4 regions of the Oceanobacillus sp. MO10714A genome follow, and region 4 is predicted to be linked to each of the others. Evidence: riboswitches for the same ligand, from Rfam matches in the RefSeq annotation. Region 4 holds a riboswitch; each other region holds the start of a gene.

What was found. Region 4 has a riboswitch for S-adenosylmethionine ahead of metK (methionine adenosyltransferase). Riboswitches for the same ligand answer to the same signal wherever they lie in the genome.
Region 1: linked by a shared signal. The riboswitch ahead of SPD53_RS12725 (aliphatic sulfonate ABC transporter substrate-binding protein) and the one ahead of metK (methionine adenosyltransferase) in region 4 are both predicted to bind S-adenosylmethionine.
Region 2: linked by a shared signal. The riboswitch ahead of SPD53_RS15795 (methionine biosynthesis PLP-dependent protein) and the one ahead of metK (methionine adenosyltransferase) in region 4 are both predicted to bind S-adenosylmethionine.
Region 3: linked by a shared signal. The riboswitch ahead of SPD53_RS16005 (methionine ABC transporter ATP-binding protein) and the one ahead of metK (methionine adenosyltransferase) in region 4 are both predicted to bind S-adenosylmethionine.

The regions. Positions count from the first base shown of each region.
Region 1 is NZ_JAXHDC010000025.1:36,980-41,175, reverse strand. It holds gene SPD53_RS12730 (AI-2E family transporter) at 42-1,064, opposite strand; SAM riboswitch class I at 1,328-1,439, shown strand; gene SPD53_RS12725 (aliphatic sulfonate ABC transporter substrate-binding protein) at 1,606-2,589, shown strand; gene SPD53_RS12720 (ABC transporter permease) at 2,606-3,448, shown strand; gene SPD53_RS12715 (ABC transporter ATP-binding protein) at 3,462-4,163, shown strand; gene acsA (acetate--CoA ligase) at 4,179-4,196, shown strand, end outside.
Region 2 is NZ_JAXHDC010000041.1:19,748-23,943, forward strand. It holds gene SPD53_RS15785 (YunC family protein) at 1-111, opposite strand, end outside; gene SPD53_RS15790 (bifunctional metallophosphatase/5'-nucleotidase) at 180-1,583, opposite strand; SAM riboswitch class I at 1,761-1,872, shown strand; gene SPD53_RS15795 (methionine biosynthesis PLP-dependent protein) at 1,949-3,079, shown strand; gene SPD53_RS15800 (YqhV family protein) at 3,532-3,807, shown strand; gene SPD53_RS15805 (ATP-binding cassette domain-containing protein) at 3,778-4,196, opposite strand, start outside.
Region 3 is NZ_JAXHDC010000043.1:10,880-15,075, forward strand. It holds gene SPD53_RS15985 (arsenate reductase family protein) at 85-441, shown strand; gene gcvH (glycine cleavage system protein GcvH) at 535-918, shown strand; gene SPD53_RS15995 (toprim domain-containing protein) at 1,038-1,394, shown strand; gene SPD53_RS16000 (thioredoxin family protein) at 1,407-1,727, shown strand; SAM riboswitch class I at 1,780-1,881, shown strand; gene SPD53_RS16005 (methionine ABC transporter ATP-binding protein) at 1,969-2,997, shown strand; gene SPD53_RS16010 (methionine ABC transporter permease) at 2,990-3,646, shown strand; gene SPD53_RS16015 (MetQ/NlpA family ABC transporter substrate-binding protein) at 3,664-4,196, shown strand, end outside.
Region 4 is NZ_JAXHDC010000031.1:34,610-38,805, reverse strand. It holds gene SPD53_RS14085 (gamma carbonic anhydrase) at 1-501, shown strand, start outside; gene metK (methionine adenosyltransferase) at 884-2,089, opposite strand; SAM riboswitch class I at 2,211-2,316, opposite strand; gene pckA (phosphoenolpyruvate carboxykinase (ATP)) at 2,655-4,196, shown strand, end outside.

The DNA of each region.
Region 1 (4,196 bases), on a different contig from region 4:
ATTAATAAACATAAAAAAACAACGTGTGTCTAATAAAAGCCTCACGTTGTTTTTTGCTCTTTTGTATCTATATTCGTTACATCCAATATATCCAGCAAGAATACAAACACCGGTATTCCGATAATTAACCCCCAGACACCAAAGAAATGCTGGGAAAAGATCAAGACAATAAATGTATAAAATACAGGTAAGTCTGTTTTAGAAGACATCAATTTCGGATTAAGAATATACGCTTCAATTGCATGGATAACCATAATTGCGATGAGCAAGTAAATAACGGTTAAAAAGCCCCCGATTGTATAGGCGATGAGAGATAGCGGGATAAGTGAAATGATTACACCTGCAACAGGGATAAGCCCTAAGAAAAAGACCATAATCGCTAATCCAAAGATCTGTGGGAATCCAAGAATGATTAATACAATGACCGTAAGAAATGTATTAATCAGGGCAATCATAAATTGTGCTTCAATTACTTTGCCAAAGGTGCGTGAAAACTTACTGCCGAAGTACTCGATCTCCAGGTAAAATGGCGCAACTTTACTTTTTTTGAACTTACTCGTAAATGCAAGTAGGCGGGGTTTTTCGAGCAGGAAGAATAAGCTAAGTATTAACGAGATTAAAACCTGTACACTTACCGTGCTAATATCTGTAATCGACTTTAAGAGAAATGAAAAGCCGTTTTCTATGTAGCTTGTAATTTGAGCGCTTGAAATAATCGGTTCTATAAAACTAAAAACTGGATTATTATACGATTGGATGGAGAAATTTGAAATCTGCCCAATGACTTGACTGATTTCCATCGTTATAATTGGTAAGTATTTTACTGCTCCTACTGTTAATAAACTGACGATTACGGAGTATAGCAATAACACGAGAATCGATCGGTTAAATTTGATCCGTTTCATTGTAAATTCAACTAGCCCATTCATCAAAAATGAAAAAATAAAAGTAAGGAGGATAATATTTATTAAACTTCTTACACTGTAAAGAATTAGAATGATTAAACCAAAAATAATAATGCGTTTTACTCCGGTTTTTCGAAAAAAGTCGACGATTGATTCCATATAATATTTCCTCTCTTATGCCATGTGAAGTAAGTTAACTAGTTTTGCCTATATCCTTTAGTATCCACTTATAACAGGAAAAATACAAGATAAAAACTTAAGTAATCCTGCAATCATATTAAACCTGGGACAAATGCTCTGACCCTCTGTCCCGCTGAAACAACTTTAAAAAAAAGTTGACAATTTTATTCTTTTTGATTAGAATAGTTTCCAATCGGTTAAATTTTAAAATAATTTGTTCAATACAATTACATATGTATACTCTCTTATTAAGAGTGGTGGAGGGAATAGGCCCGACGAAACCCGGCAACCTGCAGTTGGCCAAACTGCAAAGGTGCTAAATCCTACAGTTTTTAAGAATCTGAAAGATAAGAGGAGGAATTTTAAAACCCTCTTCTTAAGGAAGGGGGTTTTTTATATGAAGCAATCTTTGAAAAGGTGGAAAGTTCACATTTAAACCCGACTATACTTATAAGGAAAATAAAGTTTGGAAAACTTAAATTGAAATTCAATATAAAAATAAGCCTAGGAGGAACTAGACATGAGAAAGTGGATTGCTTTTATCGCAGGAATGATTGGAGCTTCGCTCGTTATAACGGCTTGTGACTCTGCCCAGGGAGAAGGAAAGGACACATTAGATAAAGTGGTATTAGATTATGCATATTATTCCCCGACAAGTCTAGCATTGAAAGAATTTGGTTGGGCGGAGGAAGTGTTTGAGGAGCAGGGGATAGAAGTGGAATGGGTGCTCAGTCATGGGAGTAATAAAGCACTTGAGTTTTTAAATTCGAGTAGTGTAGATTTCGGTTCGGCTGCTGGGGCAGCTGCATTAATTGCAAAATCAAACGGATCGGCAATTGAGTCCGTTTATATTTATTCGAAGCCGGAATGGACGGCACTTGTCGCAACAGCTGATTCTGACATTAAATCGGTAGAACAACTGGAAGGTAAGAAAGTAGCTGCCACATTAGGAACAGACCCGTACATTTTCTTGCTGCGTTCGTTGCAGGAAGCGGGACTTTCCTCACAGGATTTGGAAATTGTGAACTTACAACATGCTGATGGTGCAAATGCTCTTTTAACCGATCAAGTCGATGTATGGGCAGGGTTAGATCCACATATGGCAAAAGTTGAAGTAGATTCTGGAGCAAATTTATTTTTACGGGACCATGATAAAAATACGTACGGAACATTAAATGTTCGATCCGAATTTGCAGAACAGCATCCAGAGGTTATAGAAAAAGTAATTGAAGTCTATGAAAAGGCGAGAGAATGGGTCATCGAAAATCCAGAGGAGGCAGCGGAAATATTGGCACGAGAAGCAGATATGGATTTAGAGATAGCTGAGAAGAGCTTGGAACGGAATGACTTTTCAGATCCGATTCCCGGAGAGAAGCAAATTGAAGCACTTAACGCAGCAGGTGAAGTACTGCAAGCGGAAAGTGTCATTCAAGAAAATATTGATGTTAAGGAACTTGTGGAAGAATTGATCGTTGAACAATATTCAAAAAATGTAATCGAATGAAGTAGGGGGAATAGGCATGTCCGTCAAAACAGAGGTAAATGAAATATTTGAAGTAAAAGAAAAGAAAGCAATAAAGGTCAACTCAGAATGGAAGAAAGTGAGGGGGTTCGCGCTTGGTCTCATTATCCCAGCTGTTCTGTTTATCATCTGGGAAGCGGCGGTTCGTTTCAGCTTGCTCGATGCTTATGTCTTTCCCTCTCCAACGACAATTGTACAAAAAATCATTGAACTAGCGAATGAAGGAACACTTTGGGGGCATGTTGGGATCACCTTCTATCGTGTGGCTGTTGGTTTTCTAGCTGGGACGGTTGCCGCAGTTGTCATCGGGTCTGTTGTCGGTTATTTTAAATGGTTTGAACAATTGATGGATCCATTAATCCAAGCGTTTCGTTCGATTCCGTCGCTCGCGTGGGTGCCACTATTTATCCTATGGATGGGAATTGGAGAGGCCTCTAAAGTGATGTTAATTGCAGTTGGTGTCTTTTTCCCAATTTATTTGAATATCGTTTCAGGAATTCAAGGTGTAGACCGGAAGTTAATTGAGGTTGGGAAGATTCACCATTTCACAGCATTACAAACAGTTCGTCGCATTATTTTTCCAGCATCCCTCCCATCTTTCCTCGTTGGGTTACGGAGCGGGGTTGGATTAGGCTGGATGTTCGTTGTTGCTTCCGAGTTAATGGGAGCAAGCCAAGGACTAGGATATTTGCTCGTCGTCGGTCAAAATACGTATTCACCTGAACTGATCATTGCAAGCATTATATTATTCGCACTACTAGGTAAAGCAACGGATTTCCTATTGAAGACATTAGAGGCCCGTGCATTAAAATGGCAGGATAACTTACAAAACCAGCTCTGACGGAGGGATCATCATGTTGAAAGTAGAAAACGCATCAAGAACGTTCAATAACGGACTGGCAGGATTTAAAAATCTATCATTTGCCATTCAGGAAGGCGAGACGGTTGGAATCCTGGGAACGAGTGGTTGTGGGAAAAGTACATTATTACGGGTGTTATCTGGTTTGGATGAAGGATTTAAGGGAGATATTGAGCTTGCGAGTCTAGGTGAGCAACCAATCGGAATGATTTTCCAAGAACCGAGATTAATGCCTTGGCTAACCGTGAAAGAAAATATCTTATTTGGTGTAAAAGATACGAAAAGTGTTGACGTGCAGGAATATTTGAATCTAGTCGGATTATCCGAATTTGGCAATCATTTTCCAAAAGATTTATCTGGTGGAATGGCGCAACGAACGGCGATTGCCCGCGCACTTATTGGAGAGCCTAGTGTTTTGTTATTAGACGAGCCATTTAGCGCACTTGATGCTTTCACCAAAATGCAATTGCAGGATTTATTGTTAGAAATTCAAGAGATTCGCTCGACAACGATGATTATCGTTACACATGATATTGATGAAGCATTGTACTTATGTGACCGGATATTGATTCTTGGTGGTCAGCCAGGGACATTGGAAAGAGAGCTGTCCGTTGTGGGAGCGAAGCCTCGTGACCGGGGTAATTCAAACTTAGCAGCAAAAAAAGCTGAAATTTTAGATGTATTACATATTGAATAAGGGGGCTAACGAACGATGGGGAAAGAAGAAGTC
Region 2 (4,196 bases), on a different contig from region 4:
CATAATATAGCCGACTTCGTTTGAAACCGTGAGTAATGTCGTCTTTGGCAGTTCGACACTTACTGCTGTGAACTGCATCCCTTCAATTTCAATTGGATTAACAGTAATCATCTCCGGATGCCTCCTTTAGTTACATAATAAAGTATGCAAAAGCAGGCTCCTCTGTCACAATCGGCATCTTAAGGCTGCGGTGTTTTATTTCTTAACGTATCGAGTAATAAATCCCTTAAAAATTCAGGTAGGAAATATTGTTTCATTTCTGATTTGGCAATTTCAGGGAGAAGGCGACCGAAAGTAAATGTATCGGCAGTAGCAATGCGATATGTTTTCTGCTTTTCCACAGCTGAACCATCACAGAACGTTACCCCAGTCACTGCTTCCGTTCCGTTCGCCCGTAGTGTCGTAGATATGGATAACCCAGCAAAAAGCATTCTGCCAATGACTTTCCCGCGGAAACCGAATCCTTTCAATTGAATCTCCATGAAATCTTTCTTCAAGGAAGCACGGATCACTTCAATCAATTCATCTCCCCTCAAATGCACGACAACTGGGTTGATCGGATGCGGACAAATCCGGTGGATATCACCGTAAGTGACCATTCCTTTTGGCAAGCCGTCAAGCAGAAGTCCAGCATTCAACAAAGATGCATCAGCATCCGTCCATTTCCGTACTGTTTCCGTCAAATCTTGCATCATCGGCACATCGCTAAACCAGTCCGCTTGAAACCCTTCTTCTAGATAAACAACTTCTGTTCCCAATATTCCAGAAGCTTCTTTTTCCAATTCAGTAAGCAGCCCTCTCGTATCTTCATCTTCGGGATAGCTTGATACATCTGTTGTATAAGCCTCTTTTTGGATGAGCTCCTTTTTATCATGATCATATGTTAAGATAACTTCGCCAACATACATACAATGCTTGCCAGCAGCAGTGAGAAGACTGTTGTTCACATATTCACCGGTCCGCAACAGATGGTGAGTATGCCCTCCAATAATAACGTCGATATCCGGGAATTTCCGCGCAATCGCTTCATCTTCACTAATTCCTAAATGGGATAGAAGAATGATAATATCCGCTTCTTTCTTTAAAGAGGCCAGCTGTTTTTCCAACTCTTCAAAGGGGGAAGTTAGGTACCAGCCGAGTAGCCCGTAAAAAGCATTGAACGGAGCAGTAAGCCCGATCATTCCGATCCGTACTCCCGATTCCGTCTGGATAATTCGAGTATCGTGCAGCCATGCAGGTGGATTATGTTCTTTATGCTTCAAGTTCGCACAGACAACTTCAAATTCCGCCCCGTCGTATAAATGATATAAATCATCATGGGATAGTGTAATCCCTTCGTTGTTCCCAAGTGTGATGACATCATAACCGACCTCGTTTAAAAGCTTCACATTCGCCTTTCCCATCGAAGCCTCCGATATTGGATGAACACGGTCCATATGGTCACCAACATCAACTAAATAATGGGCATCCTCCCGAGCGATACGATTCTTTTTCATATCCTTTAAATAGCCAGCTGTCCGCGGCCACTGGCTGAAATCACTATGCAAATCATTTGTATAATAAAAATAAAGTTTTTCCTTCATAAATATTGCTCCTTAGCCTAAACCGTCCATAATCAAATGGATTCCTATAAGAAACTATATCAGCGATTCCTCCTGATGCAAACTATTTTGCATATTCATTATGTATTCTTTATTTCTCTTGCATTTTCTGAATAGCTGTACTATTATATATTCAATCATTAAAAACTTCATAATTTTTTCTTATCAAGAGAGACGGAGGGATTTGGCCCAATGAAGTCTCAGCAACCAGCTTAAACACGTGAGCCCGGTGCTAATTCCAATTGACGACCTGCCGTCTTGAAGATAAGAAGAGCGTACTTGTGTAGATACCGAGACCTTCTTCTTATAGAAGGTCTCTTTTTTATTACGAAGAATAGGGTGATAAGATGACAAAACAAAAGATTGAAAGTCGTTTAGTCCAATTAGGAAATCGATCGGATAAAAAAACGGGAGCAGTAAGTACACCGATTTACTTAACTACTGCCTATGAACATCAGGGTCTCGGTGAATCAACCGGATACGATTATAGCAGAACGAAAAATCCGACGCGAGAGATCCTGGAAAAGGGCATTGCCGATTTGGAAAATGGCTATGCAGGATTTGCCTGCAGTTCCGGAATGGCTGCCATTCAACTTGTATTATCCTTGTTTAAATCTGGGGATTCCTTATTGTTTTCAGCGGATGTGTACGGTGGAACCTATCGTTTATTAAAGCAATATGAGGAAAAATACAATATAAAGGCATGCTATTCCGATTTCGCATCGGTCGCTGCTGTAGAGGCATTGATTACGGAAAGTACAAAAGCTATCTTCATTGAGACTCCAACGAACCCGCTCATGGAGACAATTGATATCCCAACATATGCCGAACTCGCTAAAGAACATGATTTATTACTCATTGTCGATAACACTTTTTTAACACCTTATTTACAGCAGCCACTAGAGCTCGGTGCCGATATCGTCATTCATAGTGCAACGAAATATATTGGCGGCCATAATGATGTATTGGCGGGATTAGTCGTCGCAAAAGATGAAGATATTTCAGAACTCCTTGCAACGAATCATAATTCTTCCGGGGCAGTGCTTTCCCCTGCCGATTCTTTTTTAATTGTTCGAGGGATGAAGACACTTGGACTGCGCATGAAGCGTCATGAGGAGAATGCGAAGAAAATAGTGGAATATTTAAATGTGCGCGATGCAGTCGAGAATGTTCTATATCCAGGAGTTGGCGGGATGCTTTCGTTCCGTTTACAGGATGAAGCTTTAATTAATCCATTTTTACAAAATCTGCAGCTGATCACCTTTGCAGAAAGCCTAGGTGGTGTCGAAAGCTTTATTACATATCCGACCACACAGACCCATGCCGATATTCCGCTGGATGAGCGGGAAAGTCGCGGGGTCGATGACCGTCTCTTACGCTTTTCTGTTGGAATTGAGCATATTGATGATCTCATTTTAGATCTTGATACGGTTTTTGAAAAAATCCAGGCAGCTACTGTTTTTGGATTAAATAAATGAAAGTGGGATATAACACTAGAGATAAACCCTACAAATCATAATAACGCTCTCGAAATTTACTAAGTGCGTTTGGAGACTGCATCGGTCGCTGTGTCTCATTAAGAATTCTCCCTCTGCAGCAGTCTCTGCATAGTCGAAGCTGGTAAGATGGTTTGTTTGAAGTGGTCCTATCTTTATCTGCAGAAAATACCTATCTTTTAAGAGAATCCCCTTAAAAGATAGGTATTTAAATTAATAAAAATTGCTTTTAATGCAGTTTTAATATTATTTTGCAGCGGGTTGTAAGGTCATCGGAAGAATACAGATCTCTTTCCTATATAAAGGTATAAACCCCTTCTTTCATCTTTTGCATACATACTTCCCTTTTTAAGCTTGTAATTTTTCATACAGTCCTTTTTTGGACTGGCCGGGCATATATTTAAAAATAAACATATTTTTGCAGGGGGAGTACGATGTTTAGTCTATTGGAAAAGGCTGTTCTGTCTATAGCCTTATTACGGATTTTTTCCGGTTCGATCGAAATATTTGCGGCATTTTTAATGATTAAATTTAATGAGATAGAAAAAACTTTAATCATTAACAGTTCACTCGCTTTTGTCGGTCCCCTTATCCTCCTGCTCACTACTGCAATTGGGATTATCGGGATGTCCACAAAAATATCCTTTAGTAAATTCCTGTGGATTTTTCTTGGCGTTGCTCTAATTATTTACGGAATTAAGAAGGGATAGTGATTTTTCATGAAACGGTTGTGTATATTCTTTTTCTGTTCTTTTATTCATAATTCTTGTAAGGATTTCTTCTACATACATACCAAAGGTCGGGTTTGTTCGTTTTCTTGGCCGTGCCAACGCAATGTTTTGGTTTAACGCTATCCTCCCATCTTCTATTAATATCACCCTGTCCGCTATTGCAACTGCTTCTTCTACATCATGTGTAACAAGAATTGCTGTAAATTTCTTTTCTGTCCATAATGTTTCAATCAGTTCTTGCATTTCTAACCTTGTTAGCGCATCAAGTGCGCCTAGAGGTTCATCTAGTAGAAGTAAATTTGGCTCATGAACCAATGCTCTTGCTAAAGCAACCCGCTGTTTTTGACCACCGGAAAGCATGGAAGGAA
Region 3 (4,196 bases), on a different contig from region 4:
ATACGAGCTCTGTAGCAAATACATGTGTCAACAAACCTTCTATGTTAAAATAGTGGTAATTACATAAAGGAGCTGGTTTTTAAAATGAGTATGACTTTTTACTGGTATCCAAAATGCGGCACGTGCAGAAATGCGAAGAAGTGGTTGGAAGCGAACGATATCGACTTTGAGGCAGTCCATATCGTTGAGGATACACCATCTAAGGATAAGATTTTACAATTAATTGAAAAAAGTGGTCTAGAACCGAAGAAGTTCTTTAATACGAGCGGTAAAAAATATCGCGAATTGAATATGAAAGAGAAGATTAAAGATGCTTCAGTTGAAGAAATGGCAGAATACCTAGCTTCTGACGGCATGTTGATAAAACGGCCGATAGCAGCGATGGGAGACAAAATCACTGTTGGTTTTAAAGAAGACGAATACGAATCAACTTGGAATTAGTACAGAAGGTAAAGAGAAAATGTGATGTACAGTAGATTTTCTAATCTATCCATTGTATAGTTGGAGTAGAAGAAACGGAAAGGATGATAACCGATGAATTTACCAGAGGACTTACGTTATACGAAAGAGCACGAGTGGATTAAGAAAGAGAGCGACAATAAAGTGCGCATCGGAATTACTGATTTCGCTCAAGATGAACTTGGAGATATCGTGTTTGTCGAACTTCCGGAAGAGGGCGACACAGTCGAAGCGGACGATTCATTTGGCAGTGTAGAATCGGTAAAAACAGTTTCCGAGCTATATGCACCAGTCAAAGGGACAATAGTTGAAATCAATGAAGAATTGGAAGACAGCCCAGAACTTGTCAACGAATCTCCATATGAACAGGCTTGGATGATCGTTGTAGAACTAGAGGACGCAAGCGAATGGGATAATTTACTGACAGCTGAAGAATACAAAGCAATCATAGAAGAATAATACTAAAGCAAGACAAAAAAGGAGGGGGACTAACTATACAATAAAACAGTATAGTCAGCCTCCTTTCTTTCATATGCTATAATAGGTGGATGATTTGATCGGATAAGGAGTGGCAGGGTATGATAGCGCACGAAACCGAAAAAGTTATTATTGTGGAGGGGTTGACAGATAAACGTAAGATAGAAGAAATTCTAAGCGAAGAAGTCACGATTATTTGTACAAACGGCTCACTAAGCGTCCATTGGTTTGATGAGCTGTTAGAAACATATAACTTAGATGAAAATGATGTCTACATCTTTGTCGATGAAGATAAAAATGGCTTGAAACTACGAAAACAACTGGCACGGGAACTCCCTCATGCCGACCATATTTATATTAGCAGGGATTACCGTGAAGTCGCAACTACCCCTTATAAAATCCTTGCCTCCTTACTCGTTGCAAAACATTTTTCAGTACGACCAACATTTTTATATTAGTCAGGTGAGTCTATGCAGAAAGTAATATCAAAACAGCTAAAGAAAGATTCTTACTTATTATATATTTATTCGCCATTTTGTGGCACATGCCATATCGCTAGGACGATACTTGAAAAAATTGAAGACATTCATGGCGAAGAAATATTTTATGAAATGAATGCCAATTTTGAAGAAGCTTTCTTACACGAACATAAAATAGAGAACGTGCCTTGTTTATTAATTAAGGAGAATAATGAAGTAAAGGAGAAAGTGTATACTTTCTATTCTACCGGTAATATTTATCGTTATCTTTTCGAATATAAGCCTGAGCTCTTCGCTGGGGAAAGCTATTGACAGCATAACTCAACTCATGCTATGATTTCTTTATGTTAATTGAATAGGTATGCTCTTATCGAGAGCGGTGGAGGGACTGGCCCTGTGAAACCGCGGCAACCTTCAAAGTCGTTTGAAAGGTGCCAATTCCTGCTAATATCTTGATAGATAAGAGAACAAGAAATGCAACTATAGGTAAAAGCGTCTTTCTGTTCTCGAATAGAAAGACGCTTTTTTGATTTATTTGGAAGGAGATAGTACGTTGATTTCCATTAAAGGTTTAAGGAAGCAATACGTTACAAAAGAAAGGCAAATCATTGCAGTTGATGATTTGGATCTGGATATAAAAGAAGGAGAAATATTTGGCGTTATTGGTTATAGTGGTGCTGGTAAAAGTACCTTCATCCGCTTGCTCAATCGGTTGGAGGAGCCATCAGGTGGATCAGTAACAATAGGTGATAAAGACATAACACGTTTGAAGAAAAATGATCTCCGCATTGCACGCCAAGATATTGGAATGGTGTTTCAACATTTTAATTTACTATGGTCGCGGACTGTGGCAGAGAACATTGCATTCCCGCTTGAAATTGCTGGAGTGAGCAAAACGGAGCGTAAACAGCGGGTTCAAGAATTGATCGACTTGGTCGGTTTAACTGGTCGGGAAGATGCTTATCCATCTGAATTAAGTGGTGGACAAAAACAGCGTGTCGGTATTGCTAGATCACTGGCGAACAAACCGAAACTATTACTTTGTGATGAAGCGACATCTGCTCTTGACCCGGAAACGACAACATCTATTTTGGATCTACTCGTTGACATCAATGAAAAGATGGGACTCACAATTATTCTGATTACCCACGAAATGCAGGTCATCCGGAAAATTTGCCACCGGGTTGCTGTTATGGAAGAGGGAAAAGTAGTGGAAATGGGAGATGTCCTCGATGTTTTCCTTCATCCGAAACAACAAATAACAAAGAAATTTGTTAGCCAGGTGATGGGAAATGCAGAGGAAGAGGATGCGATCCCAAGTATGCTGCAAGATAATCCAGAAGGAAAGCTCATCAAACTGCAATTTATCGGAGAATCAGCAAACAAAGCTTTAATCAGTCAGCTTGCGAAACAGTTTGCCATCGATATCAATATTATCCAAGGCAAGATTACGAATACGAAGACCGGAAGTTACGGAACATTGTTTGTTCAAATTACTGGTGAGGATGCGGAAATTGACCGTGCTATTCTCTATGTTCAAACGAAAACCTCCGTGGAATTGGAGGTCATCCTAAATGTTTGAAAATGTGAATATGGACGAGCTGTTAACAGCGACTAATGAAACTTTTTATATGACAATTATTTCGCTATTAGGCACCTTGGTCATCGGAATACTTCTTGGATTATTACTATTTCTTACAGCAAGAGGCGGTATTTGGGAAAATAAAGTCATTAATGCAATAACCGCATCTGTTGTCAACGTATTCCGTTCGATTCCGTTTATAATATTGATTCTGTTATTATTTCCATTTACAAATTTCCTTATTGGGACGATTCGAGGACCAAGTGCTGCGCTACCAGCGCTAATTATCGGCAGCGCGCCATTTTACGCTCGGCTTGTGGAGATTGCGTTCCGGGAAGTTGATAAAGGTGTCATTGAAGCTGCAAAATCAATCGGTGCGAAGACGAGTACGATTATATTTAAAGTATTGATACCTGAATCCTTACCAGCTCTCGTATCAGGGCTGACCGTTACAGCTATTGCACTTATCGGCTATACCGCGATGGCAGGAATAATTGGGGCAGGCGGTCTTGGAGATTATGCTTATTTCTATGGTTTCCAGCGCCGGAACTTTGATCTTGTGTTTATTTGTACGATAATAATTTTGATCATTGTATTTATTATTCAATTTATTGGAGATTTCATTACCAATAAAATAGATAAAAGATAAAAAGGAGAGGAATAAAGATGAGAAAGTTTCTAGGATTAATTCTACTATCATTCATTCTGTTGCTGGCTGCATGTGGTACAAGTGGAGAAAAAGAAGATACCGCAAATGGTGCAGATGATGCAGATAACACCGCTGGAGAAGAAGCCACAGAACCGGTTGATATCGTTATTGGCGCATCAAGTACACCCCATGCCGAAATTTTAGAAGAAGCTAAGCCGTTGCTTGAAGAGGAAGGAATCAATATAACAATCGAGATGTATCAAGATTATGTATTACCGAATGAGGACTTGGAATCGGGTACGCTCGATGCGAACTTCTTCCAGCATATTCCGTTCCTCGATCAAACAATTGATGACACAGGGTATGATTTAGATTATATTGATGGAATCCATATTGAACCGATGGGTGTTTACTCGAAGAATATCACATCACTTGATGAGATTGAGGATGGTCAAGAGATTATCATCAGCCGTTCCATTCCTGACCATGGACGTATTCTTTCATTATTTGAGCAACAAGACTTGATTACATTGGATGAGAGTGCAGAGAA
Region 4 (4,196 bases):
TATCCAAAAATTCATGATTCAGTTTTCCTAGCAAAAAACGCTGTTATAAATGGAGATGTCACAATCGATGAGGATTCGAGCATTTGGTTCCACGTTGTAATCCGCGGAGATATTGCACCAACAAGAATTGGTAAACGAGTTAGCATCCAAGACTTAACCGTTCTACACCAAAGCCCTGATAATCCACTTATTATTGAAGATGACGTAACGGTCGGCCATCAAGTCACCCTACATTCAGCCATTATTAGAAAGAACGCCCTTATTGGTATGGGAGCAATCATCCTGGACGGGGCGGAAATCGGAGAAAATGCATTTGTAGCAGCAGGAAGCCTCGTGCCTCCGGGGAAGAAAATTGCACCAAACACCTTATATATGGGCAACCCTGCAAAATACGCAAGAGACCTCACAGAGGCTGATTACCAAGAAATGGAACGGGTAAGAAAATCCTACGTGGAGAAAGGTCAATATTATAAAATACATACAGATTTGGGGAAAAAATAAATTTTCCTTTATACAATAAGAGCTATCCCGACTCAACGGAATAGCTCTTATTGCACTTCATATAAAGTGAAACTTCATTCAGTGGGGAATTCCCTCCCCACTGAATGTTAGTTGAACAGAATCAGGGATTTACGGACTGTTTATTCCCCACCTTCACATGTCGGACTTCCCTCCTATTTAAGGCAGGGATATTACAGACCGTTAATGCGTGATAAAACTATTAAAACGTATGAGCAACACCGAACTATCCTGTGAGGCACGATTACTACGCTACTTTGACTACTGGATACGCTAGTACAATCGGTCTTCGGTGGGACGAGTAACCTCATGTCCCCGGCAGCCGCGAAACTATACCATAATGACGTTTCCACCTTCGCGCTTTTTACTTTTCACAAACTATCTTTTGCAGTTCTTCAACTTTATCAAGTTTTTCCCACGGGAAAATAATGTCGGTTCTGCCGAAATGTCCATAAGCCGCTGTATTTTTATAAATCGGCTTCCGTAAATCAAGCATCTCGATCAGCCCTGCAGGTCGAAGGTCAAATAGCTTACGCACCGCTCCCACTAATACTTCTTCCTGATACTCGCTCGTTCCAAATGTGTCGATTGTGATGGATACAGGCTCTGCAACACCGATCGCATAAGCAAGCTGTACTTCACATTTTGCAGCAAGCCCTGCCGCCACGATGTTTTTCGCTACATATCGAGCTGCATAAGCTCCGGAACGGTCCACCTTTGTCGGATCCTTCCCACTGAAAGCACCTCCGCCGTGACGTGCGTAGCCTCCGTACGTATCCACGATGATCTTCCGGCCCGTTAAGCCGACATCACCTTGCGGACCGCCAAGCACGAAGCGGCCAGATGGATTGATGAAGTATTTTGTATCTTCATCTAAAAGCGCTTCTGGTATAACCGGTTTTATAACATACTCTCGAATGTCAGAAATAATCTGTTCATTCGGAATGTCTTCATGATGCTGAGTAGAAACAACGATTGTATCCACACGAACTGGTTGATTCTTTTCATCATATTCGACGGTAACTTGTGTCTTCCCATCTGGACGTAAATAATCCAATACCCGGTTTTTTCTTACATCGGAAAGACGTCTTGCAAGCTTATGGGAAAGACTAATTGGAAGTGGCATATATTCTTCCGTCTCTTTCGTCGCATAACCGAACACTAATCCTTGGTCACCTGCTCCGATTGCTTCTATTTCTTCTTCCATCTTCCCTTCTCTTGCTTCAAGTGCCTTATCGACCCCACCGGCAATATCAGGTGATTGCTCATCAATTGCAGTCATGACGGCACAAGTTTCATAATCAAAGCCATACTTTGCTCGGGTATAACCAATGTCTTTCACCGTCTGGCGGACAATTTGCGGTATATCTACATAAGTTGTAGTTGTGATTTCACCTGCTACGAGCACCATTCCCGTTGTAACGACTGTCTCGCATGCCACACGTGCATCTGGATCTTCTTTTAAAATATCATCCAGTATCGCATCAGATATTTGATCCGACATTTTATCAGGATGTCCCTCTGTTACTGATTCTGAAGTAAATAAACGACGATTTGCATTTGCAGCCATTTGGCTTGTTCTCTCCTTTGTAATATGTAACGGAACCCAATCTCCATTCGTTCCATTATTCAAAGCATGAAAATAAAAATCCTTTCCCGCAAGTATGAGGAAAGGATTAATTAGCCTTTCACTCTTATTGTTCAAGGAAAATTCCTTGCAACAGATTAGCACCTTTCACAAATCGTGAGGTTGCTGGGCTTCACCGGGTCTGTCCCTCCACCAGCTCTGAATAAGAATTGAAATTATTATAACCTTATTTAAAAGGGATTCGTTACTTAATAATCGATTACTGAAAAATAGCGTATCATATTTCATTATTTTTTACCAGTTTTATTTTCATACTGTCTGTTCTTTGTTACAATCAAATATAGAACAACATATTGAAATCGTTTTCCAACAAAAATGATAACGAACTAAAATAGGTTACCGACAGTTCTCAAAAAATTTTTCAATTAGTATGGACTATTCCATTTAATGTGTTATACTAATGTCAGATTTAAGATAAGCGATAAGGAGGAAGTTTGCAGTCTTCCTTCAACAAAACCTTTTAAAAGGCAGGAGAATAAGAATGAAAATGGTGGAGAAATCATTGACAAACCAACTATTAGAACACGAGAATTTGAATCGAAACTATTCAGTAGCTCGTCTGGTGGAACGCGTGTTAGATCGAAATGAAGGCGTTCTAACTTCAACAGGAGCAGTAACTGCAACTACAGGTAAATATACAGGTCGTTCACCGAAAGACAAATTTATTGTTAAAGACGAGATTACGGAAGATACGGTTGAATGGGGTCCAGTGAATCAACCGATCGATGAAGCTTCCTTTGATAAGTTACACGAAAAGGTAGTAAATTACTTAATGGAAAAGGACGAAGTTTATCAGTTCCAAGGCTTTGCTGGAGCGGATGAAAAATATCGTTTACCGATCCAAGTAATTAACGAATTTGCCTGGCATAATCTTTTTGCCCGTCAACTATTTATAACACCTACAGAAGAAGAACTTAAAACACATCAAGCAGAATTTACGGTTATTTCAGCACCGCATTTTAAAGCAGACCCTGCAGAAGATGGGACGAATTCAGAGACATTCATCATCATTTCCTTCAAGAAGCGTGTCGTATTAATCGGGGGAACGGAATATGCAGGGGAAATTAAAAAGTCGATTTTCTCTGTAATGAACTATCTGCTGCCACAGCAGGATGTTCTATCGATGCACTGCTCAGCGAACGTTGGTCAAGAGGGTGACGTGGCATTATTTTTCGGCCTATCCGGAACCGGAAAAACGACTCTTTCTGCTGATCCATACCGCCGGTTGATTGGTGATGATGAACATGGCTGGAGTCCGAATGGTGTATTTAATATTGAAGGCGGCTGTTATGCTAAATGTGTTAATCTTTCTGCAGAGAAAGAGCCACAAATTTTCAACGCGATCCGCTTTGGTTCTGTACTTGAGAACGTTACGATTGATGATGTGACAAGTGAACCAAATTATGACGATACGAGCTTGACGGAAAATACCCGGGCAGCTTATCCGGTAGATAATATCGATAACATCGTCACTCCAAGTGTTGCTGGTCATCCGAATACGATTATTTTCTTAACGGCCGACGCGTCTGGAACATTGCCACCGATCAGCAAGCTTACGAAAGAACAGGCTATGTACCATTTTCTAAGCGGCTATACTAGTAAGCTTGCTGGGACAGAGCGCGGCGTGACGGAGCCGGAAGCGACCTTCTCTGCTTGCTTTGGATCCCCATTCTTACCGCTCGCACCAGCGAAGTATGCGGATATGCTTGGACAAAAAATCGATCAGTATAATTCTAATGTATTCCTCGTAAACACGGGTTGGACTGGTGGGTCTTACGGTGTTGGAAACCGAATGAAATTATCCTATACACGCGCGATGATCCATGCCGCGCTAGAAGGTGAATTGAATCATATCGAAACAATAACCGATGATATATTCGGCTTGCAGGTTCCTGTTCACGTAGCAGGTGTGCCTGATGAAGTACTCATCCCGAAGAATACATGGGAAGATAAAGCGGCCTACGAACAGGAAGCGAAAGCACTCGCTAAGAAATTCCACGAGAACTTTGCGAAGTTTGAGAACGTGAGT